Regions from separate parts of the Promicromonospora sp. NPDC050249 genome, predicted to be linked through region 1. Evidence: predicted binding sites of a transcription regulator. Region 1 holds the regulator's gene; the other holds the start of a gene.
The links. The regulator Rex, encoded in region 1, represses fermentation and respiration genes when NADH is low (regulators of the CRP and FNR family bind a similar motif). The targets are predictions, from matches to a motif close to CTTGTGAANNNNTTCACAAG.
Positions count from the first base shown of each region.

Region 2: mqo (malate dehydrogenase (quinone)) is a predicted target of Rex. The motif match lies at 8,183-8,202, and genes of this name have one in related genera.

Region 1 covers NZ_JBFAKY010000015.1:131,591-146,689, reverse strand. Annotated here, with positions in the region: gene AB0I32_RS14645 (acetoin utilization protein AcuC) at 1-907, opposite strand, end outside; gene AB0I32_RS14640 (potassium transporter TrkG) at 1,020-2,420, shown strand; gene AB0I32_RS14635 (TrkA family potassium uptake protein) at 2,481-3,149, shown strand; gene AB0I32_RS14630 (AURKAIP1/COX24 domain-containing protein) at 3,380-3,478, shown strand; gene AB0I32_RS14625 (HAD-IB family hydrolase) at 3,555-4,349, opposite strand; gene AB0I32_RS14620 (Pr6Pr family membrane protein) at 4,427-5,101, shown strand; gene AB0I32_RS14615 (glutaredoxin family protein) at 5,111-5,359, shown strand; gene AB0I32_RS14610 (redox-sensing transcriptional repressor Rex) at 5,420-6,067, shown strand; gene AB0I32_RS14605 (hypothetical protein) at 6,194-7,165, shown strand; gene AB0I32_RS14600 (aspartate/glutamate racemase family protein) at 7,202-7,936, opposite strand; gene AB0I32_RS14595 (NCS1 family nucleobase:cation symporter-1) at 7,939-9,558, opposite strand; gene AB0I32_RS14590 (cupin domain-containing protein) at 9,778-10,371, shown strand; gene mmuM (homocysteine S-methyltransferase) at 10,381-11,298, shown strand; gene AB0I32_RS14580 (YceI family protein) at 11,318-11,869, opposite strand; gene AB0I32_RS14575 (MarR family transcriptional regulator) at 12,003-12,515, shown strand; gene AB0I32_RS14570 (histidine phosphatase family protein) at 12,594-13,238, shown strand; gene AB0I32_RS14565 (TlpA disulfide reductase family protein) at 13,238-13,834, shown strand; gene AB0I32_RS14560 (cytochrome c biogenesis protein CcdA) at 13,834-14,667, shown strand; gene AB0I32_RS14555 (cytochrome c biogenesis protein ResB) at 14,667-15,099, shown strand, end outside.
Region 2 covers NZ_JBFAKY010000035.1:27,118-42,216, forward strand. Annotated here, with positions in the region: gene AB0I32_RS22525 (condensation domain-containing protein) at 124-1,590, shown strand; gene AB0I32_RS22530 (hypothetical protein) at 1,587-3,137, shown strand; gene AB0I32_RS22535 (hypothetical protein) at 3,118-4,584, shown strand; gene AB0I32_RS22540 (helix-turn-helix domain-containing protein) at 4,716-5,300, shown strand; gene AB0I32_RS22545 (MFS transporter) at 5,363-6,643, shown strand; gene mqo (malate dehydrogenase (quinone)) at 6,665-8,164, opposite strand; gene AB0I32_RS22555 (maleylpyruvate isomerase family mycothiol-dependent enzyme) at 8,277-8,969, opposite strand; gene AB0I32_RS22560 (pyridoxal 5'-phosphate synthase) at 9,021-9,674, opposite strand; gene AB0I32_RS22565 (TetR/AcrR family transcriptional regulator) at 9,725-10,276, opposite strand; gene AB0I32_RS22570 (hypothetical protein) at 10,370-10,588, opposite strand; gene AB0I32_RS22575 (GNAT family N-acetyltransferase) at 10,708-11,925, opposite strand; gene AB0I32_RS22580 (N-acetyltransferase family protein) at 12,002-12,637, opposite strand; gene AB0I32_RS22585 (N-acetyltransferase family protein) at 12,714-13,265, opposite strand; gene AB0I32_RS22590 (MFS transporter) at 13,355-14,743, shown strand; gene AB0I32_RS22595 (siderophore-interacting protein) at 14,763-15,099, shown strand, end outside.

The DNA of each region.
Region 1 (15,099 bases):
CCGCGTAGCCGCCACCGCCGAGGGCCAGCCAGCGGCCGTCGGCGTGCTCGTGCGCCAGGGTGTGCGTCCAGTGCTGCGCGGTCCACTGCGCGTCCACCGACACGTTCAGGTTGGAGAGCGGGTCCCGCCCGTGGGCGTCGCAGCCGTGCTGGGACACGATCACCTGCGGCCGGTGCTCCCGCACCAGGGCGGGCACGACGGCGTCGATCGCCCGCAGCCAGGCCGGGCCGTCGGTCCGCGCGGGGACCGGGATGTTGACGACGCTGCCCTCTGCGGAACCCTGTCCGACGTCGGCGGAGGCGCCGGTCCCCGGGAACAGGGTGCGGCCGTCCTCGTGGACGGAGACCGTCAGCACACGGGGGTCGTCCCAGAAGATCGCCTCCACCCCGTCGCCGTGATGGGCGTCGAAGTCCAGGTAGGCGACCCGCTCCGCGCCCCGGTCCAGCAGACGGCGGATGGCTGCAGCGGCGTCGTTGTAGACGCAGAAGCCCGAGGCCGCACCAGGCATCGCGTGGTGCATGCCGCCGGCGATGTTCACGCCGTGCGCGATCTCGCCGCTCCAGAGCGCATCGGCGAGGTCGACGGACCCGCCCAGCTGCCGCGCGGCGGCCTCGTGCATCCCGGCGAACAACGGGTCGTCGTCGGTGCCCAGCCCGCGCGCCACGTCCGGCTCCAGCGTCGTCCCCGCGTGCCGGACGGCGGCCACGTAGTCGGCGTCGTGCACCGTCTCGATCACGGCGTCGGACGCCGGCTCGGCGTCCGCCAGCTCGAGCGTGGGCTGGTCCAGCAGGCCGAGCGCCTCGATGAGCCGCATCGTGAGGTCGAGGCGGGTGGGCGACATGGGATGCCCGGGTCCGAAGTCGTACTCGAGCAGTCGCGGACTCCAGACCAGCCGGGCGAGGTGCACCCGCCCACGGTAACGGACCGGCGGCCGGCGGAGGGTTTCTGCTCAGATCGGCTCCCGCGGCGTGGCAGAGTAGGGCGTCGATCGGCAAGACCTGGTGGAGGGAGCGGAACGGATGGCGGGGAGCCTGCGGAACCGGCTGTTCGGGCTGCGGGAGCTCGTCGACGAGCTCGCCTTCCGGGCGCCGGCGCGACTGGCGGTCACCGTCTTCGCGTGTGTGGTCGTGCTGTTCGCGATCCTCCTGATGGTGCCGTTCGCGACCGCCGACGGCGAGGGTGCTCGCCTGGTCGACGCCCTGTTCACCGCTGTCTCCGCCGTGTGCGTGACAGGGCTCGTGGTCCAGGACACCGCCACCTACTGGTCCCTGTACGGGCAGATCGTCATCCTCGCGGGCATCAAGGTCGGCGGCTTCGGGATCATGACCGTCGCCTCCCTGCTCGGCATGATCGTGTCGCGCAAGATCGGGCTGACCCAGAAGCTGCTCACGGCGTCGGAGACCAAGACGACCCGGCTGGGCGAGGTCGGCTCGCTGATCCGGGTCATCATCATCACCGCCACCACGCTCGAGCTGTCGATCGCCCTGCTGATCTTCCCCCGGCTGGTCGTCATCGAGGAGAACGTCGGCACCGCCGCCTGGCACGCGCTCTTCTACGGGATCTCCGCGTTCAACAACGCCGGCTTCGTGCCCACGACCGAGGGTTTGATGCCGCACGTCGGCGACTGGGCGCTCCTGCTGCCGATCGCTCTCGGGGTGTTCATCGGCGCGCTCGGCTTTCCGGTGATCCTCAACATCCAGCGCGCGCTGCCCCGGCCGGGCCAGCGCTGGCACAACTGGACCAAGCGGCTCTCCCTGCACAGCAAGCTCACGCTCGTGACGAGCGGCGCGCTGCTCGTCGTCGGCGCGCTGCTGCTGCTGGTGCTGGAGTGGACCAACCCGGACACGTTCGGGCCCCTGACCCTCGGGGAGAAGCTGCTGGCCGCCCTCTTCGCCGGGATCATGCCGCGCTCGGGCGGGTTCAGCACGGTCGACGTCGGCGCCATGACGGAGTCGAGCTGGCTCATCCAGGACGCCCTGATGTTCGTGGGTGGTGGGTCGGCGTCGACCGCCGGGGGTATCAAGGTGACCACGCTCGCCGTCATGCTGCTGGCGATCGTCGCCGAGGCGCGCGGTGACCGTGACATCGAGGCGTTCGGACGCCGCATCCCGCGTGACGTCCTGCGACTGTCCATCGCGGTGGTGTTCACGGGCGCGAGCATCGTCCTCGTCTCGTGCATCGCGCTGCTGGAGGTCACGGACCTGCCGCTGTCGCAGGTGCTGTTCGAGGTGCTCTCGGCGTTCGCGACCGTCGGCCTGTCTACAGGCATCACGTTCGACCTGCCCGACGCCGGAAAATACGTGCTGGCCCTGCTCATGTTCGTGGGGCGCACCGGAGCGGTCACGGTGGTCGCGGTGCTTGCGCTGCGCGACCGGCGACGCATCGTACGCTTCCCCGAGGAACGACCGATCATCGGGTGAGGCCGGAACGGAACGCAGGTCTCACCCGACAGACAACATCGGTTGACAGAGAGGAATACCGTGCCGGAGAAGAAGCCCGAGCGGGATGCGGGTGTGCTGGTGATCGGCCTCGGCCGGTTCGGGTCGTCGATCGGCGCGACCCTGGACCGGCTCGGCCAGGACGTGCTCGCCGTCGAGCAGGACCCGATCCTGGTGGCCCAGTGGTCCGGGCGCCTGCCGCTGGTGGAGGCCGACGCGTCCAACCCGGAGGCGCTGGAGCAGCTCGGCGCCAAGGACTTCGGCGTGGCGGTGGTCGGCGTCGGCTCGTCGCTCGAGGCGTCCGTGCTGATCACGGGCAACCTGGTGGATCTCGGCACGCCCCAGATCTGGGCCAAGGCGATCTCGGCGGAGCACGGCCGCATCCTGACCCGTATCGGCGCCCACCACGTCGTCTTCCCGGAGGCCGACGCGGGTTCGCGCGTCGCCCACCTCGTGAGCGGCAAGCTGCTCGACTACATCGAGGTCGAGGACGGCTTCACCATCGTGAAGATGCGCCCGCCCAAGGAGGCACAGGGCTTCACGCTCGCGCAGTCCAACATCCGCAAGCGGTACGGCATCACGGTGATCGGCGTGAAGTCACCGGGTGTCGACTTCGTCTACGCGACGCCGGAGACGCGGATCTCCTCCAACGACCTGCTGGTCTGCTCGGGCCATGCCGACCTCCTCGAACGGTTCGCCGCGAGGCCGTGAACCGGGCCTCGGGGCGGGTTCGGGTGGGGCCCGGGAAGGGCTCGGCGCACCTCACACCGTCCCCGATTACGGGGCGCGCGTCAGACCAGGTAGCCTAGGGAGCGGACTCCCTTTCGTGTTGGTCGGCCATCGTCACTCTCTGGCGTCACTGTCCCGGACCAACCGTGGACCATTTCGCTGAGCGGCCCGTCGTCGGGCTGCCGCCGACCGATCGAACATTGCGAGGACCTATGGGCTCCGTCATCAAGAAGCGCCGCAAGCGTATGGCGAAGAAGAAGCACCGCAAGCTGCTTCGTAAGACGCGCCACCAGCGCCGCAACAAGAAGTGACGCTCGCGCCCTCGGGCGCGTGACGAGCAGGCCCGGCCCACTAGTGGGCCGGGCCTTCTTCGTGTCTGCGTACGGGCTACTGCCCGCGCAGGCGGCGGCGAGCCGCCCGCAGCACCAGGCCCAGCACCCACGCGGCGCCGGCCCATGAAGCCGTACGCACGCTGCGCCCCGCCGCGCGCTGCGACCGGCCCCGGAACTCCCGGATGGGCCAGCCCACCTCCTGCGCGTGCCGGCGCAGCCGCAGGTCGGGGTTGATCGGGCACGGGTGGCCCACGGCGCCCATCATCGGCAGGTCGTTGAGCGAGTCCCCGTACGCGTAGCTCTCGTCGAGGTCGATGCCCTCCAGGTCCGCGAGCTCGACGATGGCGGCGGCCTTGGCCTGGCCGTGCATCAGGTCGCCGTTGAGCCGGCCCGTGTAGAACCCGTCCTTGTGCTCCGCGATGGTGCCGAGCGCACCCGTCGCGCCGAGCCGGCGCGCGATGAGCTGTGCGATCTCCACGGGCGTGGCGGTGATGAGCCAGACTTGGTGGCCCGCCGCGATGTGCTCGTCGAGCAGGCGGCGCGTGCCCGGATAGATCCGCAGCGACAGGACGGCGTCCCACACCTCTTCGCCGAGGGTGGCGATCTCCGCGACGCTGCGGCCCGCGATGAGCGACAGGGCGCGGTTGCGCACCTTGTCGATCTCTTCCTTGTTCTCGCCCCACACCAGGTAGCGCGCCTGGATCACGGCGAACCTGAGGATGTCCCGCGTGCCGAAGAACTTGCGCTGGTACGCGGACTTGGCCAGGTGAAAAGCGCTCGCACCGCGGATGATCGTGTTGTCGACGTCGAAGAACGCCGCGGTGGCGGACGAGGGGTGCGTCGACGGCATGGAGGCCACTCTATCCGCGCGCCACGAGGTGCAGGTCACACCGGGCAGGCAGGGGCGGCCGGTGATAGAACCGGGGCGTGAGCCAAGAGATCAGCGGGCCGGACCGGGCCACCCTCGCGCGCGTCCTCCACCTGCTGGTGGCCGTGCTCGCCCTCGGCGGCTTCACGATCGAGCTCGTCACCGCGATCGTCAGCGGCCCGGGTATCGCGCCCACGCACGCCGAGCGCATCGTCCGGCTCTTCAGCTACTTCACCATCGAGTCGAACCTGCTGATCGGCGGCGTCTCGCTGGCGCTGGCGCTGGACCCGCGGCGCGACGGTCCGCTCTTTCGGGTCCTGCGGCTCGACGCGCTGCTGTGCATCGCCGTCACCGGGATCGTCTACAACACGGTGCTGCGCGGCCTGGTGACGCTGACGCCGTCGGGCGCCGTGGCGAACACGATGCTGCACGTGCTGGCGCCGCTCCTCGCCGTCGTCGTCTGGCTGTGGGTAGGACCCAGGCCCCGCGTGAGCGTGCGGACGGTGTGGTGGTCGGTCGTCTACCCGATCGCGTGGCTCGTCTACACCTTCGTCCGGGGTGCCGCCACGGGCTGGTACCCGTACCCCTTCCTCGACGTCACCGTGCTCGGCTACGGCGCCGCGCTGACCAACGCCACCCTCGTCGCCGTGGTCTTCCTGGTCCTGGCCTGGGGCGTGCGGTGGGCGGACGGACGGCTGCCGCACACGGACCGAGTGGTCCCGCGCGTGACGTAACCTCGGGTCGTGACAAGTCCTGCCGATGCCCGGGTAGTCCTGTACACACGCGAGGCGTGCCATCTGTGCGAAGACGCACGCGCCGTGGTGGTGCGGGTGTGCGAGGGCGCGGGAGCCCGATGGCGTGAGGTCGACATCGACAGCGCGCCCGCACTGCGGGAGAAGTACGGGGACTACGTCCCCGTGGTCGAGGTGGACGGGGTCCAGCAAGGTTTCTGGCGCGTGGACGGTGCGCGTCTGGCCCGCCTCCTGGCATGATCATCCCGGCAGTGTGTGCGTACGCCCGCGACACAGTGGTCGCGGGGAGGGGAGCAGCACGTGGTCGAACTCAGTGACGGGACAGTTCCGGCAGCAACCGTAGGGAGGCTGCCGTACTACCTGCGCGCCCTGCGGGACCTCGCGGCCGAGGGGGTGGCCCTCACCTCGTCGACGGAGCTCGCCGAGCGTTCGGGCGTGAGCTCGGCGCAGCTGCGCAAGGACCTGTCCTACCTGGGTTCGTTCGGCACGCGTGGCGTCGGGTACGACGTCGAGTCGCTCGCCTCCTACATCACGGTCGCCCTGGGGCTCGAGACCGAGCACCGGCTGGCGATCGTCGGCATCGGCAACCTCGGGCACGCCCTCGCGAACTACTCCGGCTACACGACGCGGGGCTTCCAGGTGGTGGCGCTGCTCGACGCCTCGCCCGACGTCGTGGGCACGCGGGTGGCCGGGGTGACCGTCGAGCACGTGCGCGACGTCGCGCAGATCATCGAGCGCGAGCGGGTCAGCATGGTCGTGCTCGCCCTGCCGGGTCACGTGGCGCAGGACGTGGCCGACGCCGTCGTGGCCACGGGCGTACGCGAGATCCTCAGCTTCGCGCCCGTCGCGCTCCAGGTGCCGGACGACGTGGTGGTGCGTTCGGTCGACGTCGGCGGCGAGCTGCAGATCCTGGCGTTCCACGCGGCGACGCGAGCCGCGGCGCTCTGACTCAGCCTTCGGGGGCCTGATTGGCGCCGGGTGATTCTTGGGCCGGGAGGCTCAGCGAAGCGTTCTGGACGGTTTCTCGCTGGTAGGAATGGCCGTGCTGATGTGCGGGCCGACCGGGGGATCCGAGTGACTGACGAGTGGCACCCGAGGATCGGGCGCAGGACGCTATCGGGCGTCTCCGCGCACCGCCTGTCCTTGATCCAGGACTGGTGCCTGGGGATCGGCATGGTCTGCCTCGTGGCCGGCCTGGTGCTGTGGGGCGCGGACCAGGCCTTTCTGGCCATGTTCTTCGTGCTGCCCGGCGCGACCGCGGTCTCGACGGCACGGATGCTCGGCAGCGTGGCCGACACCCGGGGGGCCAGGGAGTATGCGGCGGGCTACACAACGCTGGTCCAGGGCACGGGTCCCGCCGACCTGGAGCACGTGGACCCGCGAACGGGCCGTCTCGTCAGCTTCGCCGGGGAGGACCTGACCGACGCCGAACGCCGGGCGCGGGTCGCGGCGATCCGCTCCGATGCCAGGCTCGGTGTCGGGCAGCCGGACCGGTTGCTGATCGCGTCCGGCGATGATCCGGCGGACCCCGCGGGCTACACGGACGAAGACCTCTTCGCCGGGCGCCCCAGGACGTTCATCACGCTGCCGTGGTCCGTACGGCACGGAGCCGTCTGGGGATGGTTCTTTGTCGGCCTGGCCCCGATCGGGTTCCTCGTCTTTGCCCTGTTCGACGCCAGCACGTCGACACCGGCCATCGTCGCCCCGGTGATCCTCGGCGTGGTGCTGGTGGCCGCCGCGATCGGCGCCGTCATCCTGGTCGCGGTGATGCGCAGGACCGACACGATGCTGGGCGACGGCGGGCCAGGTGGCAGTGACAGGTCCCGGGGAGTCGTGATGTCGCTCTGGGTCGTGCCGCTGGGCGTCGCTGTAGTTCTCATCGGCATCTCGGTAGTCGCGACGAACGACATCGCCGGAGCGCGGGACCTGCTCGGCGTTGCCGGCCTGGACCGCGCGGCCATGATGTCCGCCGTATGGGCCGTCCCTTGGTTCGTGGCCTGGGTAGTGCTGGTGCGCCGCGCGGCGACGGCGGAGCTACGCTCCTGACCATGGTGGACGGCGGACCGCGAGGCGTCACAGGGGTCAGATCCTCGAACCGCTCCCCGGTAGCCGGGGTGGGGGCGCGTACTCGTCGCGTTTGCTCGTTCCCACGCCCATCCGGACCATTCCGGACAGCAGGCCCACGGCGGCTGCCACGCCGTCGATCACCGGGACGCCCGTGCGCTGGGTGAGGTCCGCGCAGAGGTCGGTCATGCCCGCGCAGCCGAGCACCACGGTGTCCGCGCCGTCGTCGCGGACCGCACGCTCGCAGAGCTCGGAGATCGCCTCCCGGGCCGCCGAGCCGGCGTCCTCCAGCTCGAGGACCGGGACGTCCGCGGCGTACATGGCGACGCACGCTTCCTCGAAGCCGTAGCGCCGCACCAGGTCGTGCGCGCGGCCCAGCGTGCGCGACAGCGTGGTGACCACCGCGAACGTGCGGCCCGACAGGGTCGCGACGTGCATCGCGGCCTCGGCGATCCCGACGACCGGTCCGTCCGTCAGCTCGCGGGCGGCGTCCAGGCCCGGGTCGCCGAAGCAGGCGACGGCGTAGCCGTCCGCGGGGCCGGTGTCGGCCGCCTCCGCGGCCGCGACCTGCTGCGCCACCACGAGCGCGGCCCACGCCTCGTCGGTGTGGCTCTCGACGGCGGCGGGGCCCGCACCTGGGTCCGGGCAGGTGGCGACGACGGCGACGTCCGGCCCGGCGACCTCCCGGGCGGTGACCGCGATCTTGGCGGTCATCGCCCGGGAGGTGTTGGGGTTGATGAGGTGGATCCGCACCGTCAGGCCTTGGTGCCCGCTGCGCCGTCGGCCACACCCTCGGTGACGCCGTCGAACGACGGGATCTGCGGGCTGAGCCGTTCCAGCCACCGGAAGGCGACGAAGCCGAGGCCGCACCCGATGAACCAGGTGTAGTTCCCGATCCAGGAGATGTCGAAGTACCCGAGGTCCGCGATGAGCTTGGGCAGCACGCCGAGGAGCACGGTGGGCACGCCGGCCAGGAAGATCGCGAGCACGCCGTTGCGGTTGTAGCCGTTCGTGTACCAGTACGCGCCCTCGGGCGACATGGTGAACATGTCGTCGACGAGCACCCGCTGCTTCGCCGCGAAGTAGTAGCCGGCGATGAGGATGCCGAACAGCGGGCCGATCAGGGCGCCGAGCACACCGAGCGTGTAGTGGATCGCGTCGGCGTCGTTGTACCAGTTCCAGGGCAGCAGGACCACGGACCCGACCGCGGCGATCATGCCGCCCATGCGCCAGCTGATCTTCTGCGGGGCCACGTTGGAGAAGTCGAACGCGGGGGAGATGAAGTTGGCGACGATGTTGATGCCGACCGTGGCGGTCACAAAGGTGAGGCCGCCGAGCAGGATCGCGAACGGGGTGTCGATGCGCTCGACGGTGTGGATGGGGTCGGTGATGAGCTCGCCGAACACCGGGACCGTGGCCGACGCCGTGATCACCGTCAGGAGCGAGAAGAACAGGAAGTTGACCGGCAGGCCCAGCAGGTTGCCGCGCTTCACGGCCTGGAACGAGCGCCCGTACCGCGCGAAGTCACCGAAGTTCAGCATGGGACCGGAGAAGTAGGACACGACGATCGCGACGGCCGTGCAGAAGACCCCTACCGAGGCCCACCCGGTCAGCGGCTCGCCCTCGTGGAGGTCCAGGCTGATGTTCGACCAGCCCGCCTCCGAGACGAGGTAGACCGCCAGCACGATCATCACGACGTAGACCGCGGGGCCGGCCCAGTCGATGAACCGCCGGATGGTCTCCATGCCGTTCCAGAACAGCGCCGCCTGGGCGAACCAGAGCACGGCGTACGAGATCCAGCCCAGGGCGTTCAGCCCGAGGAATGCCGGCTCGAGGAGTGCGGCGCTGGCGGGGATGAACTTGAGGAACACGATGTTCAGCGCCTGCGCGGCGAGGAAAGTCTGCACGCCGTACCAGGCGACGGCGATGAGGCCTCGGATGATCGCCGGGATGTTCGCGCCCCGGACGCCGAAGACGGCGCGGTTGATCACGGGGTACGGCACCCCGGTGTTCTGGCTCGGCTTCGCGACCAGGTTGGTGAACACCTGCACGATGACGATGCCGACCAGCAGCGCCAGGAGCACCTGCCAGCTCGCGATGCCGAGCGCGAAGAGGCTGCCGGCCGTCACGTAGCCGCCGACACTGTGCACGTCGGACATCCAGAAGGCGAAGATGTTGTACGACGACCATTTCTGCTCCCGCAGGGGCGCGAGGTCCTCGTTGGCGAGCCGGGGGTCGTAGGAGGGCTTGACGTTGCCGGACCCGACCGGGTGCCCGGCGGCCTCGACCAGGTCGTGCTCGCCGCCGGGGACGTCGCCGGGCGGGTTCTGGGGTGCGGTCGCCGAGGAGGCCGCCACCTCTGCGTTCTCGGTCATGAGCACTGCCTTCCGAAGGGTGATCGCTGGGTGAACCTGAAGTTATGGGTTAACTGATGGCGGCTGGTTTCCCCGGGGTAACCACGTCGTAAGGCTCATGTTCAGTAACCACTTCACACGTGTTTCGGCGCGTGTCGGGTGCGTGAACCGGGGCGTGTCGCCCGGTGTGTCGTGCGGGTGAGGGCCACGCGGGGCCAGGAGCACTCGTACGATGCGGCGGTGTCCTCCGAACCGTCTCTCGGTGCCCGGCTCCGCGGCCTCCGCGTGGCGCGTGGTGTGTCCGCACGCAGCCTCGCCGCGACGCTCGGGATCTCGGCCAGCGCCGTGTCACAGATCGAACGGGACGTCATGCGCCCCTCGGTCGTGCGTCTGCTCGCGATCACCGACGCGCTAGGAGTCTCGCTCTCCGACGTGTTCGAGCCGCCGGACGCCGTCGCCGTGCCGCGCGGCGGGACGACGGAGCTCGACCACGCGGGGATCGCGGTCACCCGCGCCTGGGAGGCGTCTCCGGTGACCCTCGACGGCGGCGTCACGTTCCGCCGGCTCTCACCCAACCCGACCCGCGGCCTCGACTTCTTCGAGTCGGTCTACCCGCCCGGTGCCACGGCCACGCTCGGTGACGTCGAGCCGTTCAAGCACGAGGGCTACGAGATCGGCAACGTCGTGGCGGGCGAGCTCACCGTCGAGCTGGCCGACGACGAGGTGGTGCTGGCGGCCGGCGACTCCATCAGCTATCCGTGCTCGGTGCCGCACCGGATCCGGAACGCGGGCGTGCGGCCGGCGGTCGCCACGTGGTTGATCGTGCACCCTTAGGGTCGCCTCGTGGGATTCCTCGAACACGACGACAAGGTCCTGGTCACGGACGGCGGTCTGGCGACCGAGCTCGAAGCGCGCGGGAACGACCTCTCGGACGACCTGTGGTCGGCGCGGCTGCTGACGGACGCCCCCGACGAGATCAAGGCCGCCCACCTGGCGTTCTTCCGCGCCGGGGCCGTGATCGCGACGACGGCGAGCTACCAGGCGTCGTTCGACGGCTTCGAGGCACGCGGGATCGGCCGGGACGACGCCGAGCGGCTGCTGCGGCACAGCGTCGAGCTCGCCCGGGCCGCCCGCGACGAAGTGGCCGACGACGGGCGCGAGCGCTGGGTGGCGGCTTCGGTGGGCCCCTACGGCGCGGCGCTCGCCGACGGATCGGAGTACCGGGGCCGGTACGGGCTGAGCGTGGCCGAGCTGGCGGCCTGGCACCGCCGTCGGCTCGAAGTGCTGGCCGATGCCGGACCGGACGTGCTGGCGCTCGAGACGATCCCGGACCTGGACGAGGCGGAAGCGCTGATGACGGTGATCTCCGGGATGGGCATCCCCGTGTGGCTGACGTACAGCATCGACGGCGACCGCACCCGCGCCGGGCAGCCGCTGGCCGAGGCGTTCGCCATCGCCCGGGACGTGCCGGAGGTCGTGGCGGTGGGGGTCAACTGCTGTGCGCCGTCCGACGTGTCGGCGGCGGTCGGCACGGCAGGTGCCGTGACCGGGAAGCCGGTGATCGCCTACCCGAACAGCGGCGAGAGCTGGGATGCCGGGCGGCGCAGCTGGGCGGGTTCGCCCGAGCGGTCCGCGCAGCCGGGTCAGCAGGCGCGACAGTGGGTCGCTGACGGTGCGCGGATCGTGGGTGGGTGCTGTCGGGTGCGGCCCGCCGACATCAAAGACATAGCCCGTGCCGTCGCCGGCACGGGCTATGTCTGAGCGAGATGTCCGAGCGAGATCAGCCCTTGGCGATCGCGCTGACGTCCAGGGTGATCTTCACCTTGTCGCCCACCAGGAAGCCGCCGGTCTCCAGCGAGGCGTTCCAGGTCAGGCCGAACTCCTTGCGGTTGATCTCGAGGGCGGCCTCGAAACCGGCGCGGTTGTTGCCGAACGGGTCCTTGGCGGTGCCGGTGAACTCGGTCTCCAGCTCGACGCCCTTGGTGACACCGTTGATGGTCAGGTCGCCCGAGATGATGTAGGCGTCGCCCTCGGGGCGGATGGCGGTGGACGAGAAGGTCCAGGCGGGGTTCTCGTCGGCGTGCCAGAAGTCGGCGCTCTTCAGGTGGCCGTCACGACCGGCGTCGCCCGTGTTGACCGACTGTGCGTCCAGCTCGGCGGTGACGCTCGACGACTCGAGGTCCTCGCCGACCGTGATGGTGCCGGAGGAGACGGCGATGGTGCCGCGCACCTTGGCGATGCCCGCGTGGCGGACCGAGAAGGCCGCAGAGGTGTGGGACGCGTCGATGTCGTAGGTGCCGGTGGTGAGTCCGGCGGGAAGCGGGGTGGCCATGAGTGAGGACTCCTTGTTGGTGCGGCGATGTGGGTGGATAGTTTAGAGATCAACTACCCGCGATGAGGTCCAACATAGCGGGTCCCGTAACGTATTCCCAGGGTGTCCGAGTCAGCACGAAGGCGGTGGCGAGATGGCGGTGCAGACGGTCGAGCAGCAGGACCTGTGGCTGACCGAGGAGCAGCAAGGCTCCTGGCGGCACTACCTCGAAGGCACCGCACGCTTCGTCGAGGCGCTCGGTGCGGTCCACGACCGCACCCTCGACCTCTCCCTCGGCGAGTACAGCCTGCTGGTGCAGCTCTCGGAGGCGCCGGAGCTCACCATGCGGATGTCGACGCTCGCCGACGGCCTCGTGCTGTCGCGCAGCCGGCTCACGCACACGGTCGCGCGGATGGAGTCGCGCGGGCTGGTCGAGCGCCGCGCCGCCGAGGGCGACCGGCGCGGTGTGAACTGCACGATGACCGACGCCGGCCGTGCGGCCCTCGAGGTGGCGGCGCCCGGCCACGTCGCCGCGGTGCGCCGCATCATGGTCGATGCGCTGGAGCCCGAGGAGTTCGCGACGCTGGGCCGCATCATGGCCAAGGTGGCCGAGTCCTCGAAGCTCTCCGGCGGTACCGAGGAGGGCCTGACGGCTCACTGCGACTGACCCGGCCGGGCGCGGGGATGACGTAATCCACACTCCCGAGGTCACCGGCACCCAGGGTCGGGTGCGAGACTGGGCGCCATGGTTTCCACGACGGTTCACCTGCTGCGTCACGGCGAGGTGTACAACCCCGACGGTGTCCTGTACGGGCGGCTGCCCGGCTACCGCCTCTCCGACCGTGGCCAGGCGATGGCGAAGATCGTCGCCGACCACCTCACCAGCACCGGTCACGACGTGATCCGGGTGGTGTCCTCCCCGCTGCAGCGCGCACAGGAGACCGCCGCTCCCGTCGCGCAGGGGTTCGGGCTGGAGCTCGCAACGGACGACCGCATCATCGAGGCAGGCAACCGGTTCCAGGGTCTGCCCGTCGGCGACGGCGGGGGTGCGCTCAAGAGCCCGCGCAACTGGCCGTACATGTGGAACCCGTTCCGCCCGTCCTGGGGCGAGCCCTACACGCAGCAGGTCGAGCGCATGCGCAGCGCCGTCGAGGACGCGCGCCTGGCGGCGGAGGGCCACGAGATCGTGCTGGTCAGCCACCAGCTTCCCGTATGGCTCACCCGCCGGTCGTTCGAGGGCGGCCAGCTCTGGCACGACCCGCGCCACCGCCAGTGCAACCTGGCCTCGCTCACGTCCCTGCACTTCGAGGACGACCGGTTCGTGGGCCTGCACTACACGGAGCCCGCCGCGGAGCTCTACGACGGCGCGAGCAAGGTCGCCGGAGCGTGATGCGGGGAAAGACCTTCAGGGTCGTGCAGTGGATAGTGGCGGTCGGCATAGTCATCGGCCTGGTGGCCGCCCTCGCCGGGTGCTCGCCCGAGGAGTCCGGCGCGAACGACGTCGTCGGGCAGGGGTACGTGTCCGGGGACGGGTCGGTGCAGACGTACGACGTCGGGGACCGCAAGGGTCCCGTCGCCATCGAGGGCACCGATTTCGAGGGCAAGGACGTCGACACCGCCGACTGGGCGGGCTCCGTCGTGGTCGTGAACACCTGGTATGCCTCATGCGCCCCGTGCCGCGCCGAGGCGCCCGACCTCGTGGACCTCGCCTCCTCGAAGGAGGGCGTGCAGTTCCTCGGCATCAACACGGAGGACGACGCCGGTGCCGCCCAGGCGTTCCAGCGCACCTTCGAGGTGCCCTACCCGAGTGTCGAGGACCGCAGCGGTGCCGTGATCGCGGGCCTGTCCGGCGTCGTGCCGCTGCAGGCCGTGCCGTCCACCGTGATCCTGGACCAGGAGGGCTACGTGGCCGCGCGGGTCGTCGGCCAGGCCGAGGGCTCGACGCTCGAGGCGCTGATCGACGACGTCCTGGCGGAGGCCGCCTGATGCTCCTCGGCAGCCCTGTCAGCGCCGCCGCGACCGCCGTTGGCGACGGGCTCGCGGTCACCGCGTTCAGCGGTTCGCTGCTGCTGGCGGTGCCCGTGGCGATGCTGGCGGGCCTCGTGTCGTTCGCCTCGCCGTGCGTGCTGCCGCTCGTGCCCGGGTACCTCGGCTACGTGAGCGGCATGGCCGCCGCCTCGATGAACGCGACCGCCGAGTCCGGCGGGACCGGCGGGGCCGTGACCACGCGCGTCAAGCCGGCCCGCTCCCGCGTCGTCGGCGGCGTGGCCCTGTTCGTGCTCGGTTTCACCGTCGTGTTCGTCTCGTTCGGCGCGGCGTTCGGCGGCCTCGGCAGCTACCTGGTGCGCTGGGAGGACGTCATCACCCGCGTGCTCGGCGCGGTGGTCGTCCTGCTCGGCCTCGGCTTCCTCGGCGCCGTCCCGTTCCTGCAGCGCGAGGCCCGGTTCCACGTGACACCGCGCGCCGGCCTCTGGGGTGCGCCGTTGCTCGGCGTCGTGTTCGGCCTGGGCTGGACGCCCTGCATCGGCCCCACCCTCGGTGCCGTGCAGGTGCTCGCGATCGACGAGGCATCGGCGGGCCGCGGCGCGCTGCTCGGCGTCGCGTACTGCATAGGCCTTGGCGTGCCGTTCCTGCTGGTCGCCCTCGGGCTGGGGAGCTCGGAGCGCATGATGGACTTCCTGCGCCGGCACCGCCTCGCGGCGCTGCGGCTCGGCGGCGGGCTGCTGGTGCTGGTCGGGCTGCTGCTGGTCACGGGGCTGTGGACGCGCCTCACCGGCGCCATGCAGCTCTGGATCGGCGGATTCGAGACGGTGATCTGATGGCCAGGCGTACGGGTGGGGACGGCACCTACGTTCCCGAGGGGATCGCGGACGAGTTCACGCAGGGCGAGCCCGCGCGGGGTGGACCGGCCGAGGGCGGGCCGGCGTCCGGCGAGCAGGGGCAGAAGCCGAGCCGGCCCACCGCGCCCGCGCTGGGCCTGGTGGGCACGCTGCGCTGGATGTGGCGCCAGCTCACGTCGATGCGCGTGGCGCTCATGCTGCTCATGCTGCTCGCCGTCGCGGCGGTGCCGGGGTCGGTGCTCCCGCAGCGCAACCAGAACGCGGCAGGCGTCATCGAGTACCTCGCCGACCATCCGACGGCGGGGGAGTGGCTCGACAAGGCCGGGTTCTTCGACGTCTACTCGTCGGTCTGGTTCTCCGCGATCTACATCCTGCTGTTCGTCTCGCTGGTGGGCTGCATCCTGCCGCGGT
Region 2 (15,099 bases), on a different contig from region 1:
ACCATACCCATGAGGCTGACTTTCACCCGCTATATCCGGTATAACTGTCGCCGCAAGGGGTCCGCGGAACTCGTCCGACGTCGTGCTGGCCGTGCCCACATAACGATCTAGGGATCCGCACGCATGGAATACACCGAGCTTTCGGCCTACGACCTGCCGGCCGGGACCGTGACGTCCTGGACGCCGCGCGCCGACGCCGGCCGCTGGCTGCAGGACCCGAGGGAGCTGTCCCCGGGGCACGAGGCACACCTGCGCGACTCCGAGCCGGGTTCGTGGATCGGGTCGGTGCTGCGGGTGCCCGGCCCGTACGAGGCCGAGCCGCTGCGCCGCGCGATCCACGCGTGGATGAGCCGCCACGAGGTGCTCCGGACCACCGTCACGCGCGACGCCGGCCACGGCTGGCGCCGGGTGACCGCCCCCGCGGAGGCCGTCGCGATCCGGGACCTGGTGGTCGGCGACCTGACCGCCGACCAGGTGACCGCGCTGCTGCCGAGCCTGCTCGCCGACGTCTCGCCGACCGCCTGGCCGCACTGCGTCCTGGCGAGCGTCGTCCCGGCGGCCCCGGACCCGGACTCAGGGCCGGAGCGCGCCGACCACTTCGTGCTCGCGTTCGGCGCCGACCACTCGGTGATGGACGCGTACTCCCAGCTCCTGTGGTTCGAGGAGATCGTCTCCCTGTACGACGCCGCCCGCCAGGGTGTGCCCGACGCCGACCTGCGCGCCCTCGAGGTCGGTTCCCACGTGGACTTCTCCGCCGAGGACCGCAAGCTCGCCATGACGCTGGCCGCCGACGGCGAGCCGGTGCGCCGGTGGCTCGACTTCCTCGGCCCCGAGGCGACCTTTCCCCGCTACGGCACGGGGATCACCCGTCCGGCCGTCGACGATGCCGAGGCGGCCCGCCCGCAGGCGTCCCGGTCGTACTGGCTCGCCACCGCCGACCAGACCGACGACCTCAGCGCCCGCAGCCGCGCCCGCGGCGCCTCCGCCCAGTCCGGCGTGCTCGCCGCGTTCGCGCAGGCCGCGCGGCGGGTGCACGGACCCGACCGGCTGCGGTTCGTCCTGCCGATGCACACCCGCTACGCGCCGCAGCACGCGGCCGCCGTCGGCTGGTACGTGGGCCTGTGCCCCGTGGACCTCGACCTCGCGGGGGTGGACCCGGTGCTGCGGACGGTCGACGTGGGCCAGGGCGAGCAGACCCCCGTCGTCGACGGCGACGCGCTGACCGCGACCATCGAGCGCGTGTACGCGGCGGTCTCCGCGGGCAAACCCCTGGTGCGGTACTCGTTCGCGCGCATCGCCGAGCTCGGCGGCATCACCGACGGCCTGCACTTCGCCGTGTCGTACGTCGACACCCGGTTCGTGCCGGGCGCCGAACGCTGGAGCACCTGGGAGGCGAGGACCCTGCGCAGCCCCGCGTACGGCACCGACGAGCTCTACCTGTGGTTCCTGCGCACCCACGACGGGCTCAACGTCTCGACCCGGTACCCGGACACTCCCGAGGCGCACGCCGCGATGGACGCGCTGGTCGCGGAGCTTCGTGACTGTTTCAGGGCCTTCGGCACGGTGAGCATGCGGGAGGCGGTCGCATGATCCTCGGCGCGATGGGCACGTGGACCACGCGGCCCGGACAGGTGTGGCACGTTCGGCCGACGGCCGAGGCGCGCGCCGCTGCGGCATCGGCCCCGGTGCACCCCGGGCCGCCGTCGTTCCTGCAGGGCGACCACCTGCGCGCCTACGCGGCGCGCCGGGCGTCCGGCGGCCGGCACCGCGCCTGGACCGGCACGGCCTCCCACCTCGACGGCGCGTTCGACGGCGCGGCGCTGGCCCGCGCGCTGACCCGGCTGGTCCGGCGGCACGAGGGCCTGCGCACCTGGTTCGACGTCGATGCGTCTGCCGCCGGCGGTACGCCCGTGCGGCACCTGGTGCCGGCGGACACCGTCGCCTTCGAGCCGGTCGCGGTGCCCGTGTTCTCGCCGCGGCCGGGCGGCTCGTGGGACGGCTGGGTGACCACGCACCTCACCGAGACGTTCGACGCCGCCTGCCGCCCCGACTCCTGGGCGCCGTTCGCCCTCGGTGCCGTGGTCGCCGAGGACGGGTTCGGCCTGTTCTGGGGGTGCGACCACGCGTTCACCGACGGGGCGTCGCAGCTCATGGTGCTCAGCGAGCTCGAGGAGCTGTACGCGGAAGAGCTGGACCCGTCCCGCTCGTCGACCGATCCCGGTGGGCCGAGCCTGTCGGGCCCCGACCCCGACACCGCAGGCTCCTTCCTCGCCCATGCCGAGGCCGAGCACGCCCTCGCCGCCGCTACTCCCGCCGATGCCCCCGAGATCCGGGCCTGGGCCGACGCCGTGACCGCGCACGACGGCCGCCTGCCCGGCTTCGCGCTGGACCTCGGCCTGCCGCCCGGCGAGACCGCCCCGGTGCGGATCCGCTCCGCGACCCTGCTCGACGCCGACGGCGTCGCCCGCCTGGACGAGCTCGTCGCCGCCCACGGCGCCCGCTTCACGGGTGCGGTGTTCGCGGGCATCGCGCTCACCGACGCCCGGCTCACCGGCGCCGCCGACTGGTTCGGCGTCACGGTGGTCGGGACCCGCGGGCCCGGGTTCGAGACCACGCAGGGCTGGCTGTGCAACTTCGCCCCGGTCACGTTCCCCGTGGCCGACGGCGGCGTCCCGGCGTCCTTCACCGCCGTCCTGCCCGCTGCCGACGCGGCGTTCCGGCAGGCCAGGAAGGTGGCGAAAGTCCCGGTGCACGCCGCGCTCGGCGTCATGCTGGCCGACGGCGTGCTCGACCCCGCCTCCCTCGGCAGCCCCCAGCTGATCAGCTACCTGGACCTGCGCCGGTTCCCGGGCGCCGGGCGACCGGCCTACGACAACGGCCTGCACTTCACGGGGGAGGGCCGGACCGCGAACGCGTCCCTGTGGGTGAACCGGGACCACGAGCGGCTGTATCTCGTCACGCAGAGTCCGGACGCTCCTGCGGCGCAGGCCGCCGTCGACCGGTACATCGCCGAGCTGACCGCCACGTTCGAGGCGGCGGTCGATGGGGGCGCGCCGGTCGGCGTGCCGGTGGAGGCCGACGACGAGGTAGCCCGGGACGAGCGCCTGGAGGCGACCGGTGCGGGTCGTATCGGCTGACCTCTGGGAGCCGGCACCCGGCCGGGTGCTCACCTGGGACGTCACGCCAGGCGCCGGCCCGGCGCCCGAACCCGCGCCGATCACCTTCAACCAGCGCAACCATCTGCTCGGGACGGCGCACGGTGAGCCGAGCGTATGGATCACCGCCGCGTTCGACGTCGCAGGCCCCGTCGACCTCGTCGCGCTGGAGGAAGCCTTCCGGGACCTCGTCGCCCGGCACCCCGGACTCCAGGTGGGGGCGGTCCGCCGGCCCCTCGAGCACGCAGGCGCCGTCGGCCTGGTGCGGCACGATCCCGGCACCCTCGTCTGGCAGCGCGCCGACGGACCGGTCACCCGTACCGTCGCGGCGACCCGGGAGTACCTGGTCGCAGAGCTCGGCCGACGCTGCGCGCCGTTCGGCTACCCGGCCTTCCTGCCCGCGGCGATCAGCCGCCCCGACCGGTCCACCATCGTGCTCGGTATGGATCACCTGCACACCGACGCCTGGTCCACCACCGTCGTCATCGACGAGCTGGCGGCTGCTTACGCTGAGCATATCCGGCACACGGCGGCGCCGGTCCTCGCTCTGGCTGGAGCGGTGGCGGCGAGCGGCGCCGGAACCCTGGCCGCGGCCCGCCCGACGGTCGTCGTCCGCCCGACGGTGGAAGCGGCGACGGCCCTTCCAGCGGTCGGCCCGGCGTACGTCGGTGTCGACGACCCGCGGCTCGCGGCCTGGCACGGATTCCTCCGCGCACGCGGCTGGGCGCTGCCCACCTTCCCGCTCCCGCTCGGCGTGCCCGACGGAGAGCGGGCACCGCAGCGCACGGTGGTCCGCTCCCTGGCCGACTCCGCGACGGCAGACGCCGTCGCAGGCCGCGCCGCAGGGGCTGGTGCGTCGACGTCGGCCGCCGTGCTGGCCACCTTCGCCCTGGCCGTTCACGACCTCGGCGGTCCCACCGTGCTGGAGACGCTCCTGCCGGTGCACACCCGCGCCGACGAACCGGCCCATCGGGCCGTCGGCTGGCACACGACCACGGTGCCGCTGCGTATCGAGGTGGACGTCCCCGCGCCGGCCGGAGCGGGGGCCGGCGCCGTCACCGGCATCGTCACCGACACGGCGATCGCCGCCACCGGCAAGGCGCTGCGGGCCGCGCGGGAGCTGTCCGCGGTGCCGCTCGACCAGCTGGTCGAGACGCTGCCGCACCCTCTACGGTTCCCGCGGCGAGACATCTTCCAGGTGTCCTACCTGGACTACCGCCGGCTGCCCGGCCACGCGGCGGCCAACGGGCGGCGGGCGCACCACGTCTCGGCGGCGACCCGGGCCGACGACCTGCAGGTCTGGGTGTCCCGCACCGACGACGGCCTGGCAGTCCGCGCCCGCATGCCGCGCACCGACGTCGCGGTGGAGACCATCGACGCCCTGCTCGACCGCTGGGCGGAGCGCCTCACGGAGCTGGCGAGCGGCTGAGCCGAGGCCGCGCGGGGGATCGACTCCAACACAGTGCACGCTGTCGTCGGCGTGTCGCGGGCATCGTGTAGGGGTCGACCGGGACGAGACCAGGGGCGACGTCGCCGTTGGCGCCGTCCTACCCTGCCTACATGGCTTCCGACGACGTCCGTACGCTCACCGAGGCCAGGGCCGTCACCGCCCTGGCCAACCCCGCGCGTTCCCGCCTGCTCGACTCGCTGACGGCGCAGGGGCCCGCCACGGCGTCGGTCCTGGCCGAGCGCACCGGGCTGGCGGTCGGGAGCATCAGCCATCACATGCGGGTGCTGGCTACCGCCCGGCTCGTCGAAGAGGCGCCGGAGCTGGCGCGCGACGGGCGCGAGCGCTGGTGGCGCCGCGCGGCGCGGTCGATCACCTGGGGCCGGTCGACGCTGCCGCAGGACGCCGAGAGCCAGCGCCAGGCGGTGGCCGCAGAGGAGTTCATGCTGGCGCGCCAGGTCGAGCGGGCCCGTGCCTGGCTGGAGCGCTCCGAGCCGAACGAGGAGTGGGGCCGGGCCGAGCTCGCCACCGACTCATGGCTGCGGCTCACCCCGGATGAGCTGACCGAGCTCGGCGACGAGATCAATGCGCTGGTGGGGCGCTGGAAGGAACGGAGCAAGGCGGGCGAGTCCCAGGACGGCGCGGACGGGCGTGAGCACGTCTTCCTGTTCGCGAGGGCGTTCCCCTCCCAGCCCTGACCGGCAGTCCCAACAAGACAAGAGTACTTGTACAAGAAGTCTTGTACGTCTAGCCTGTTGGTATGACGACGTCGACAGCGCCTCCCCGCGGCACCGCCCCGGACGCCCGGCCCCTGGGGCGCAACCGGGCCTTCGGCCTGCTCTGGCTGGGCGAGGGTGTGAGCCTCGTCGGCAATGCGACGACCTCGGCGCTGCTGCCGCTGCTCGCCGTGACCCAGCTCGACGCCGGGCCCGCCTGGATGGGCCTCATCGCGGCCGCGACGTGGTTGCCGTGGCTGGTGATCGGCCTGCCGGCGGGTGCCTGGGTGGACCGGCTCCCGGCTCGGCGGGTGATGATCGTCGCGAACCTCGTGTCCGCCGCCGCGTTCGGGAGCCTGCCGCTGGCGTTCGCGCTCGACGTCCTTACGCTGACCCACATCGTGGTGGTGGGTCTCGTGGGCGGGGCCTGCACGGTGTTCTTCCGGACCGCGTACCAGGTGTTCCTGCCCGAGGTGGTGCCAGCAGAGCAGCTCGAGTCCGCGAGCTCGCGGCTGTTCGGCACGGAGTCCGCGGCGCAGGTGGCCGGGCCCGGTCTGGGCGGCCTCCTCGCCCAGTGGCTCACGGCTGCCGCCGGGATCGCGCTCGACGCCGTGACCTTCCTCTGGTCAGCCGTGTGCCTGTGGCGCATCCGGCTGCCCCGGCCGGCGAAGGCGCTCGACGGCCCGGCCGAACCGCTGCTCGTACGCATCCGCGAGGGTGTGGACCTGGTCCGCCGCGACCGCTACATCCCGTGGCTCGTGGGCATCGGCGGGCTGTCCAACTTCGGGCTCACGGGGTACGGGGCGCTCCTGGTCCTGTTCCTCGTGCGCGACCTGCGCCTGACCGAGGCAGGGGTCGGCGCTGTCCTCGCGGTGGCGGGCGGAGGCGGGGTGGTGGGCGCCGTCGTCGCCCCGTACGTGAGCCGGAGCCTCGGGAGCGGGCGGGCCTCTACGGCCCTGCTGGTGCTCTGCGGCCCCGCCGCGCTGCTCGTCGGCGCGGGCCTGCCGGGGCCGGGCGCGGTGATCAGTGCGGCCGGCGGCTTCCTGACCGGCCTGTTCGTCGTGGCGGGCAACGTGATCCGGAACGCGTGGCGCCTCCGGTACGTGCCGGCCGGCCTGCGCGGCCGGGTGATGACGGTGATGCAGGTGGTGAACTTCGGCACCATGCCGGCGGCCGGCGTCGTCGCGGGCTGGCTCGGCGGGGAGATCGGCGTCCGCGAGACGGTCCTGGTGATGGCGGCCGTGCACTGCCTCGCCTGCTGGGGTGTGCTGCTCTCGCCGCTGGCGCGGATGCGGGAGCTGCCGACGGGACAGCTGGGCGTCTAGCCGTCCCGTCGGCGACCGTGGTCAGGCTCCCGCGGTGACCCGCCGGTCGATGCCGCCGGTGAGCTCAGCGGCGTCGTAGTCCGCGCCGCCTTCGAGGCTCGGCATCATCGAGGTGAGCTGCGGCTTCCACCCGGCGTACCGCTCGGGGAAGCAGCGCTCGAGCAGCCCGGTCATCGCGGCGACGGCGGTCGATGCACCAGGGGACGCGCCGAGCAGGCCGGCGATGGTGCCGTCCTTGGCCGCGACGACCTCGGTGCCGAACTCCAGCACGCCACCCTTGCCCTTGACCCACTTCATCACCTGGACGCGCTGGCCCGCGGTGATCTGCTCCCAGTCGCCGGGCTGCGCGGTCGGCATGAAGCGCTGCAGCTCGTGGAACTTGGTCTCCGGCGCGGCGACCACCTGGCCGACCAGGTATGCGGTGAGGTCCATGTTCTTCGCGGCCACGCCGAGCATCGTGCCGATGTTGTGCAGGCGCAGCGACGTGATCAGGCCGAGGTACTTGCCCTTCTTCAGGTAGTTCGGGCTGAACCCCGCGTACGGGCCGAACATCAGGTAGCTCTTGCCGTCCACGATGCGCGTGTCCAGGTGCGGCACGGACATCGGCGGGGCGCCGACGTCGGCCTTGCCGTACACCTTGGCCTGGTGCTGGGACACGATGGCCGGGTTGTCCGTACGCAGGAACTCGCCGGAGATCGGGAAGCCGCCGTAACCGCGCGCCTCCTTGATGCCGGAAGCCTGCAGCAGCGGCAGCGCGCCACCGCCCGCGCCGACGAAGACGAACTTCGCCCGGACGGTACGACGACGGGTGCCCGCGTTCCAGGAACGGTCGTGCAGGTTCAGGCGCCAGCGCCCGTCCCGCAGCTTCTTCAGGCCCCGGACCTCGTGGTTCACGTGCAGCTCTGTGTTGTGCGCCGTCGCGAACTCGACGAGCTTCTTGGTCAGCGACCCGAAGTCGACGTCGGTCCCCGCCGCGGAGCGCGTGGCCGCGATCGGCTCGTCGGCGTCGCGGTCCTGGGTCATCAGCGGCGTCCACTGCCCGATGACCTCGGGGTCCGAGCTGAACTCCATGTCGCTGAACAGCGGGTGCGCGCTGAGCGCCTCGTAGCGACGGCGCAGGAAGTCCACGTTCTCGGCGCCGCGCACGAACGTCATGTGGGGCGTGACGTTGATGAAGTCGGTGCCCTCCATCAGGCCGGCGGTCAGGAGGTGGTTCCAGAACTCGCGGGAGGTGTGGAACTGCTCGTTGATCTTCACCGCCTTGGAGATGTCGACGGAGCCGTCCTTGCGCTCCGGCGTGTAGTTCAGCTCGCAGAGTGCGGCGTGGCCGGTGCCCGCGTTGTTCCACGGGTTCGACGACTCGAGCGCTACCTCGTCCAGGCGCTCGTAGATTCCGATACGCCAGGTCGGCTCGAGGATCGTGAGCAGCGCGCCGAGGGTGGCGCTCATGATCCCCCCGCCGATCAGCGCGACGTCGACCTCTTCGGAGGGACGCGGGGCTGTCTGGAGATAAGAAGTCACGTAAGGAACGATAGCGGGCTTGTGAAAAGTTGAACGAGCGCTGTGGCGTGAATCACGTGCCGTCTGCCGTGACCTCCCTCACGCCCACAGCGCCCGTCGCCTCACCTCCCGCTCAGCGGGCAGGGACGGCGGACGGCCACGGCCCTAGCTCGGGCAGCGCACCCGGCAGCGGGGACGCAGGCACGCGCCCGGCGAGCCACGCCGTGACGTCCCGCGGGTCGCCCGCGATGTCGTCGACGGAGACGCCGTCGGGCAGCCGCACCGCCAGGAACTCGCGCAGGTGGGCGCACAGGGCGTCGTCCCACGTCTCGTACCCGACCTCCTGGGACGTGCCGGCCAGGGCGTCCACCGAGTGGATCCGCACCTCGCGCCACCAGGCGAGCAGGCAGCCCGAGAGCGGTCCGCCGCGGTATCCGCTGGGGGCGGCCCAGAGCGGCGACCCGGGCTCGGGCCAGGCGCTCGCCAGGTCGTTGCGCAGGGCGCCGAGGACCGCCAGGTGCTCGGACACCGTGCGGCCCGAGCCCGCCTCGATCCCGGCGTTGCGGGCCTCCTGGCTCGCGTAGACGGGGACCACCTCGCCGCGTTCGGCGGCCTGCGCCTGACCGCGCAGCGCATTGCCGAGCGCCGCGATGTGGGACAGCACGTGCCCGCGCGTCCACCCCTCCAGGGTCGACGGCGCGGCGAGGTCAGCGTCCGTCAGGTGCCCGACGGCGGAGATCAGCGTGCCGAGGCCCGCGTCGGAGTCGGCGAGGGCGTGCGAGACGGTGCTGGTGCTGCTCACTGTGCTGTTCTCGGTGCTGCTCATGGTGGGGCTCCTTCGTCGGGGCGGCGTCAGGGGGTGCGTGCGGAGGGACGGTCAGGGCCAGAGCAGGCCGCGGGTCCAGCCGTCGGCCTCGGCCCGGTACAGCAGGCGGGTGTGCGGACCGTCGTCGGGCGCCTGCCAGAACTCGACCTCCGTCGGGGCGAGGACGTACGCGGTCCAGTCCGGGGCGGCCAGCCCGGTGTCGGCGGTGACCGCGGCGAGGGCCTCCTCGAAGGCCCGTACGTACTCGTCCTGGGAGGCCAGCGGCTCGCTCTGGCGGTTGACGAGCCCGGCGGCGCGCGAGGCGTCGGGACGCGCGAGGAAGTCGGCGCGGCTCGCCTCCTCGCCCGCCGACGCCGCGCTCCCCGTCACCTTGACCTGGCGGCCCAGCTCGGGCCAGAAGAACGTCAGCGCCGCATGCGGGTTCGCCGCAAGGTCGCGGCCCTTGGGACCCGACGACTGCGAGGCGAACCACCAGCCGTCCGCCGTCACGTCCTTGAGCGCCACGGTCCGGGCGTGCACCCGCCCCGACGGCTCGGCCGTCGAGAGCGTCATGGCGTGCGCGGCGAGCAGGTCCGCCGCTATCGCCTCGTCCATCCAGGCGACGAACAGCTCGTGCGGCGTGGGCGGAGCGGCGTCCGGGTCGAAGGCCGGGAGCCCCGGCCGGGCGAAGGTGGGCAGGGCACGCAGGCGCTCGCGGAAGGTCACGGGTTCTCCTTGTTCGTCGGCTGGTGGTCAGCTGGTCGTCGGCTGGTGGGTCAGCTGGTGCTCAGCAGGCCGACGAAACCGCGCACCGCCGCGGTCAGCGCTTCCGGGTCCTGCGTGGCGCGGGCCAGGACGTAGCCGCCCTGGATGATCGCGAGGGCGGCGTGCGCCCGGTCGCGGGCGACGTCGTCGGGCAGCCCGGTCTCGCGGAAGATCGTGGTGAGGGTGCCGAGCAGGCGCACGAAGTAGGCGGCGAGCACGTCGCGGAGGCCGTCGTCGTCCAGCACTGCCTGCTCGGCGGTGAGGCGGCCGATCCTGCAGCCCGCCAGGGCGTCCCGCGGCCGCTCGAGGTAGGCGACGAGCCGCTGGATCGCGGGGGAGTCGCTGCCCAGCGTCGTCATCGCCCGGGCGAGGAGCTGGTCGACGGTCGCGCCGACGGCCGCTACGGCAAGGTCGTGCTTGGTGGGGAAGTGGTGGTAGAGGCTGCCCTGTCCGACGCCGGAGGCCGCCAGTACCGCGCGAGGGCTCGTCGGCCCGACCCCCTGGGCGGCGAAGAGATCCTGCGCGGCGTCGATGAGGCGGTCACGTGCGTTCGGCGTGCTCATCGTCGCACCATACCTACCTCCAGGTATGTTGCGCAACCAATGGCGGAGCGAACGCCCAGGTCACGTGGATGAGCCGGGCGTCTGACGGGGCGGTCAGAACAGGCTGATGACGCCCAGCACGCCGACCGCCAGGGCGAGCGCGAGCGAGACCGCGATCAGGACGCCGTGCACGGTGCGGAACTTCGTCGCCCGCCCGTCGGCGTCGCGCGACCGGGGGTCGGCGGCGATGCGCTGCCAGAACCGCGGCCAGATGAGCAGGTTCCAGGCGGCGGTGGCAAGAAGTACGACGGACCAGCCAACGGAGATCTCCACGGCCCCAGTATGACGGCGATCGACCATGCACCTGCTGCCAAGAATGCCCCGGCCCTGGCAGCAAGTGCATGGTGAACAGCCGTCCAGCTCGCCCGGCTCCGATGGGGCCGGGATCCGGGTCAGAAGTAGTCGCGGACGTGCAGCTGGCGCTGGGGGAGCAGGGCGGTCAGCGTCGTGTCGTGGTCCGGGGCGCCGGTGAGGTGGCCCGCCAGCCGCAGGTTCGCCGCGGACTGCGCGCCCGCGTACAGCAGCGCCAGCCCGTTCGGGCTGAGCACGGGCCGCTCGTGGTGCGCGTCCCCGACCGCGAGGGTGTTGCGCTCGAGGTGCGTGATGCCGTCGGACACCGTGAGCGTCCACGCGCCGTCGAGATCCGGCGCGCCGCGGACCGCGAACGGGACGCGGGCGCCCTCCAGCGGCGAGCGGACGCCGCCCAGCGCCCCGGCCACGTCCAGGATCCGCAGCATGTAGGGGTGGGCCGAGTGCACCGTCGAGGTCAGGTCGGGCAGCACCAGCCAGGCGGGGTCGAGGCCCGACGTCGAGACCCGCGCCGTGCCGACCACCGTCGAGAAGCTGCCGAGCGTGCGCCACAGCGCGCGGGCGGCGTCGGGCGTCAGGGCGATGAGGTCGTCGACCTCCATGAGGGCGGTGGCGGGCGTGTAGCCCTCACCGCGGATCCAGCTCGCGAAGCCGATCACCTCGCCCGCCGCGCCCTGACTCGTGTCGATCGCCAGGGTGACGCCCGTGTAGTCGGCGAAGAACTTCTCCGGCGGGGTCCAGAACGGCTTCTCCGCCCGCGACACGGGCCCGTTCTGGGCGGCCGCCCACCGGTGGTGGACGGCGACGATCGCGTCGAAGTCGGCGACGCCCGCGCGGCGGGTGACGACGCCTTCGGGCGCCGGCACGCGGTTCAGGTTCAGGAGGGGGACGTCGACGTCGTCGAACGAGCCGACCACCTCGTAGCCCAGTCTGCGGTAGATGCCCGGCGCCGTCGGGTAGAGCGTGGAGATCACCTCGCCGTGCTCCCGTGCCTGCTCCAGTGCGGCGTCGAAGAGGCGGCCGAGATGGCCGGATCCGCGTCGCTCGGGCTCGACGGCGACCCCGGCGATACCCGCCGTCGGCACCCGTGCGCCGTGGAACCACGACGTGAACCCGTACACGCGCAGGCGTGCGGCCAGGCCGTCGTCGTCGAACGCACCCCACTCGCGGAAGCCTGCGGCCTCCCACTCCTCGCGCGTCGGGACCGGGCGGCCTTCGCCCGGCGTGCCGAACGCCTCCCCGCCGAGGCGCGTGTAGTCCGGCTGGTCGGCGTACTCGACGGGTCGCACGGTGAGGCTCATGGAGGCGACCTTAGGCACTGGGCCCTCGCGCATCCATCCGAATTCCGGGCGGGGCTCCAGGCTGAGTTCCGGGCGGTCAGTCGCCGAAGTAGGTGACCAGCTCCTCCGCGGGGTGGGGCCGGAACAGCGGCGTGCGCGTCACCTCGAGCGGTTCCGGCGTGAGCAGCCCCGGCAGCTCCGCGTCGGCCCGGCGGTCCCCGGGGGCCGAGCCGTCGTCGGGCACGAGGTCGCGCTGGAAGAGCACCGCGTCGTGCCACTGGCCGAGCTTCCAGCCGATCTTCTCGAACGAGCCCGCACGGTGGAAGCCCGCCGCCTCGTGCAGCGCGATGGCCGGGTCGTTCGGCAGCACGATGCTCGCGATGGCGCGGTGGTACCCGCGGCGCGCGAGCCGCGCGAGGAGCGCGCCGTAGAGGGTGCTGCCGACGCCCTGCCGCTGGTGGTCGGCGGCGACGTACACGTTGGTCTCGAGCGTCCACCGGAACGTCGGGCGGTCCGCGAACGGCCTGGCGTACGCGAAACCGGCCACGACGCCGTCCGTCTCGAGCACGAGCCAGGTCTCGCGGCCGAAGAACCGCTCGATCCGGCGCGTCATCTCGCGGGAGTCCGGCGGGCTGGTCTCGAAGGTCGCCGCCGAGTCGGCGACGAACGGGGCGTAGATGGCGGCGCAGGCTGCGGCGTCGTCTGGAGTCGCGACGCGGACGATGCTGTCCATGCACGGATCCTGCCGTGAACAGGCCGGACACGATGATCGCAGCGTGGGCTTGACGACCGTGGGCCGAGCGGGTAGATCAGGCGGGATCGCCCGACGGCGGAGCGCCTTCGAGGCCGGGCACCAGGTCCTTCTGCAGCCGCATCACGTCGTGCCACCGGCCGTGCTTCCAGCCGATCTCGCGGAGCGTGCCCACCACCTCGAAGCCCAGCGCGACGTGCAGGCCGAGGCTGGCGTCGTTCGGGAGGGCCAGGCCTGCGACCAGGCGGCGGTACCCGCGTTCGGTGAGCCGCTCGAAGAGGGCCTCGTAGAGCGCCCGGCCCGCGCCGGTCCGACGGCGGCCGGGCTCCAGGTAGACGCTGGTCTCGACCGACCAGCGGTAGGCCTCGCGCGGCGAGTACGGCGCGCCGTAGGCGAAGCCGACGACGTCCCGCCCGCCGGCCGCTGGGTCCGGGACCTGCGCGACGAGCCAGGCGTGGCGGGCCGTGCAGCCGGCGATGCGCCGCGCCATCTCCTCGGTGCTCGGCGGCTCGGACTCGAAGCTGACGTGGGTGTTGCGCACGTAGTGGCCGTAGATGTCCGCGCAGGCCTCCGCGTCGTCGGGTGTGGCGGGTCGGATCGTCAGGTCCATGTCCCGATCGTGCCCGACATCCGGCCGCGTGCGAAGCCGTGTCCGGGCGGCGGGGGTGGATGTCGGTGGCTGGGCATAGCGTGTGGCTCGTGACCACGCTCCAGAGACGGGTGCTCCTCGTCGCCATCCTCGCTTCGTTCGTGTCGTTCCTCGACGGCACGGTGGTGAGCGTCGCGCTGCCCGCGATCGCGGGGGAGCTCGGCGGCGAGGGCATGGAGGACCTGGCCCTGCAGCAGTGGGTGGTCGACGCGTACCTGGTGACGCTCGGCGCGCTGATGCTCGTCGCCGGTTCGGTGTCCGACGTCTACGGGCGACGCCGGGTGCTCGCGGCCGGGCTCGTGGGTTTCGGTGTCGCCTCGGTGCTGTGCGCGATCGCCCCTACCGGCCCCGTCCTCGTCATCGCCCGCGCGCTGCAGGGGGTGGCGGGCGCCCTGCTGGTCCCGAGCTCGCTGGCCCTGATCGTCGCGACGTTCGGTGGCGAGGCGCAGGCCCGTGCGATCGGCCGGTGGACGTCGTGGACGACAGCGGCCATGATCGTCGGCCCGTTCGTCGGCGGCATGCTCGTCGACCTCGCGTCCTGGCGCTGGGTGTTCTGGATCAACGTGCCGGTCATCGCCGTGACGCTCTGGCTGCTGCGCGGGGTGCCCGCGGGGGAGGGCGAGCCCGGCCGGCGGGTGGACGTCCCGGGGGCCGCGCTGGCCGCGTTCGGGCTCGCGGGCGTGGTCTTCGGGCTCATCGAGGGGGAGCGGCTCGGGTGGACCTCTCCGGTCATCCTGGTGTCCGTCCTCGCGGGTGCGGTGATGCTGGTGTCGTTCGTGCTCTACCAGCGGCGGGCCGCTGACCCGATGCTGCCGCTGCGCCTGTTCGAGGCGCGCAACTTCGCGTGGGGGAACCTCGCGACCTTCGCGATCTACGGCGCGCTCTCGCTGGGCGGCTTCGTGCTCACGCTGTTCCTGCAGCAGGTCGCCGGATACTCCGCGACGTGGTCCGGGGTGGCCCAGCTGCCGACCACGCTCGCGATGATCCTGCTGTCCGCCTGGTTCGGCACGCTCGCCGGCCGGTACGGGCCGCGGCTGTTCATGACGCTGGGCCCGATCGTCGCGGCGGCAGGGTTCCTCCTGATGCTCTCGATGGACGAGACCGCGTTCTACCCGACCCAGGTGCTGCCCGGCCAGCTCGTGTTCGGCCTCGGCCTCTCGATCACGGTGGCGCCCCTGACGGCGGCCATCCTCGGCGCCGTCCCGGCCCACGACGCCGGCATCGGCTCCGCGGTGAACAACGCGGTCTCGCGGGTCGCCGGGCTGCTCACCGTGGCGTTCGCGGGCATCATCACCGGCGGCGTGCTCGACGTCGCCTCCTTCCACCGGGCGCTCCTGGTGACCGCGGCTCTGCTCGTGATCGGCGGGCTGCTGTCCCTGGCGGGGATCCGGAACGCACGTGGGGTAGATCCGAACCAGACACTGGTCAAACCGACTTAGGTGTGCCTAACCTCAGCGCATGGCATTTAAGGGGCGCAAAGCGGTCGATCCGCACGTCGTGATGGCTGAGGTCGTCAACACCAAGCGGGTCACGCCGAACATGATGCGGGTGACGCTCGGCGGTGGCGACCTCGCCCACTTCACGCCGGCGGGCTACGACCAGTGGTTCCGCCTCTTCCTGCCGCGCGCGGGACAGGACATGCTGCGCCTGCCCAAGCGCACCTCGGGGCTCTGGTACGCGGAGTACCTCACCACCCCGAAGGCTCAGCGCCCGTGGGTGCGGAACTACACCGTGCGCGCCGCGCGGCCTGACCTGAACGAGATCGACGTCGACTTCGTGCTGCACGCCGCGGACG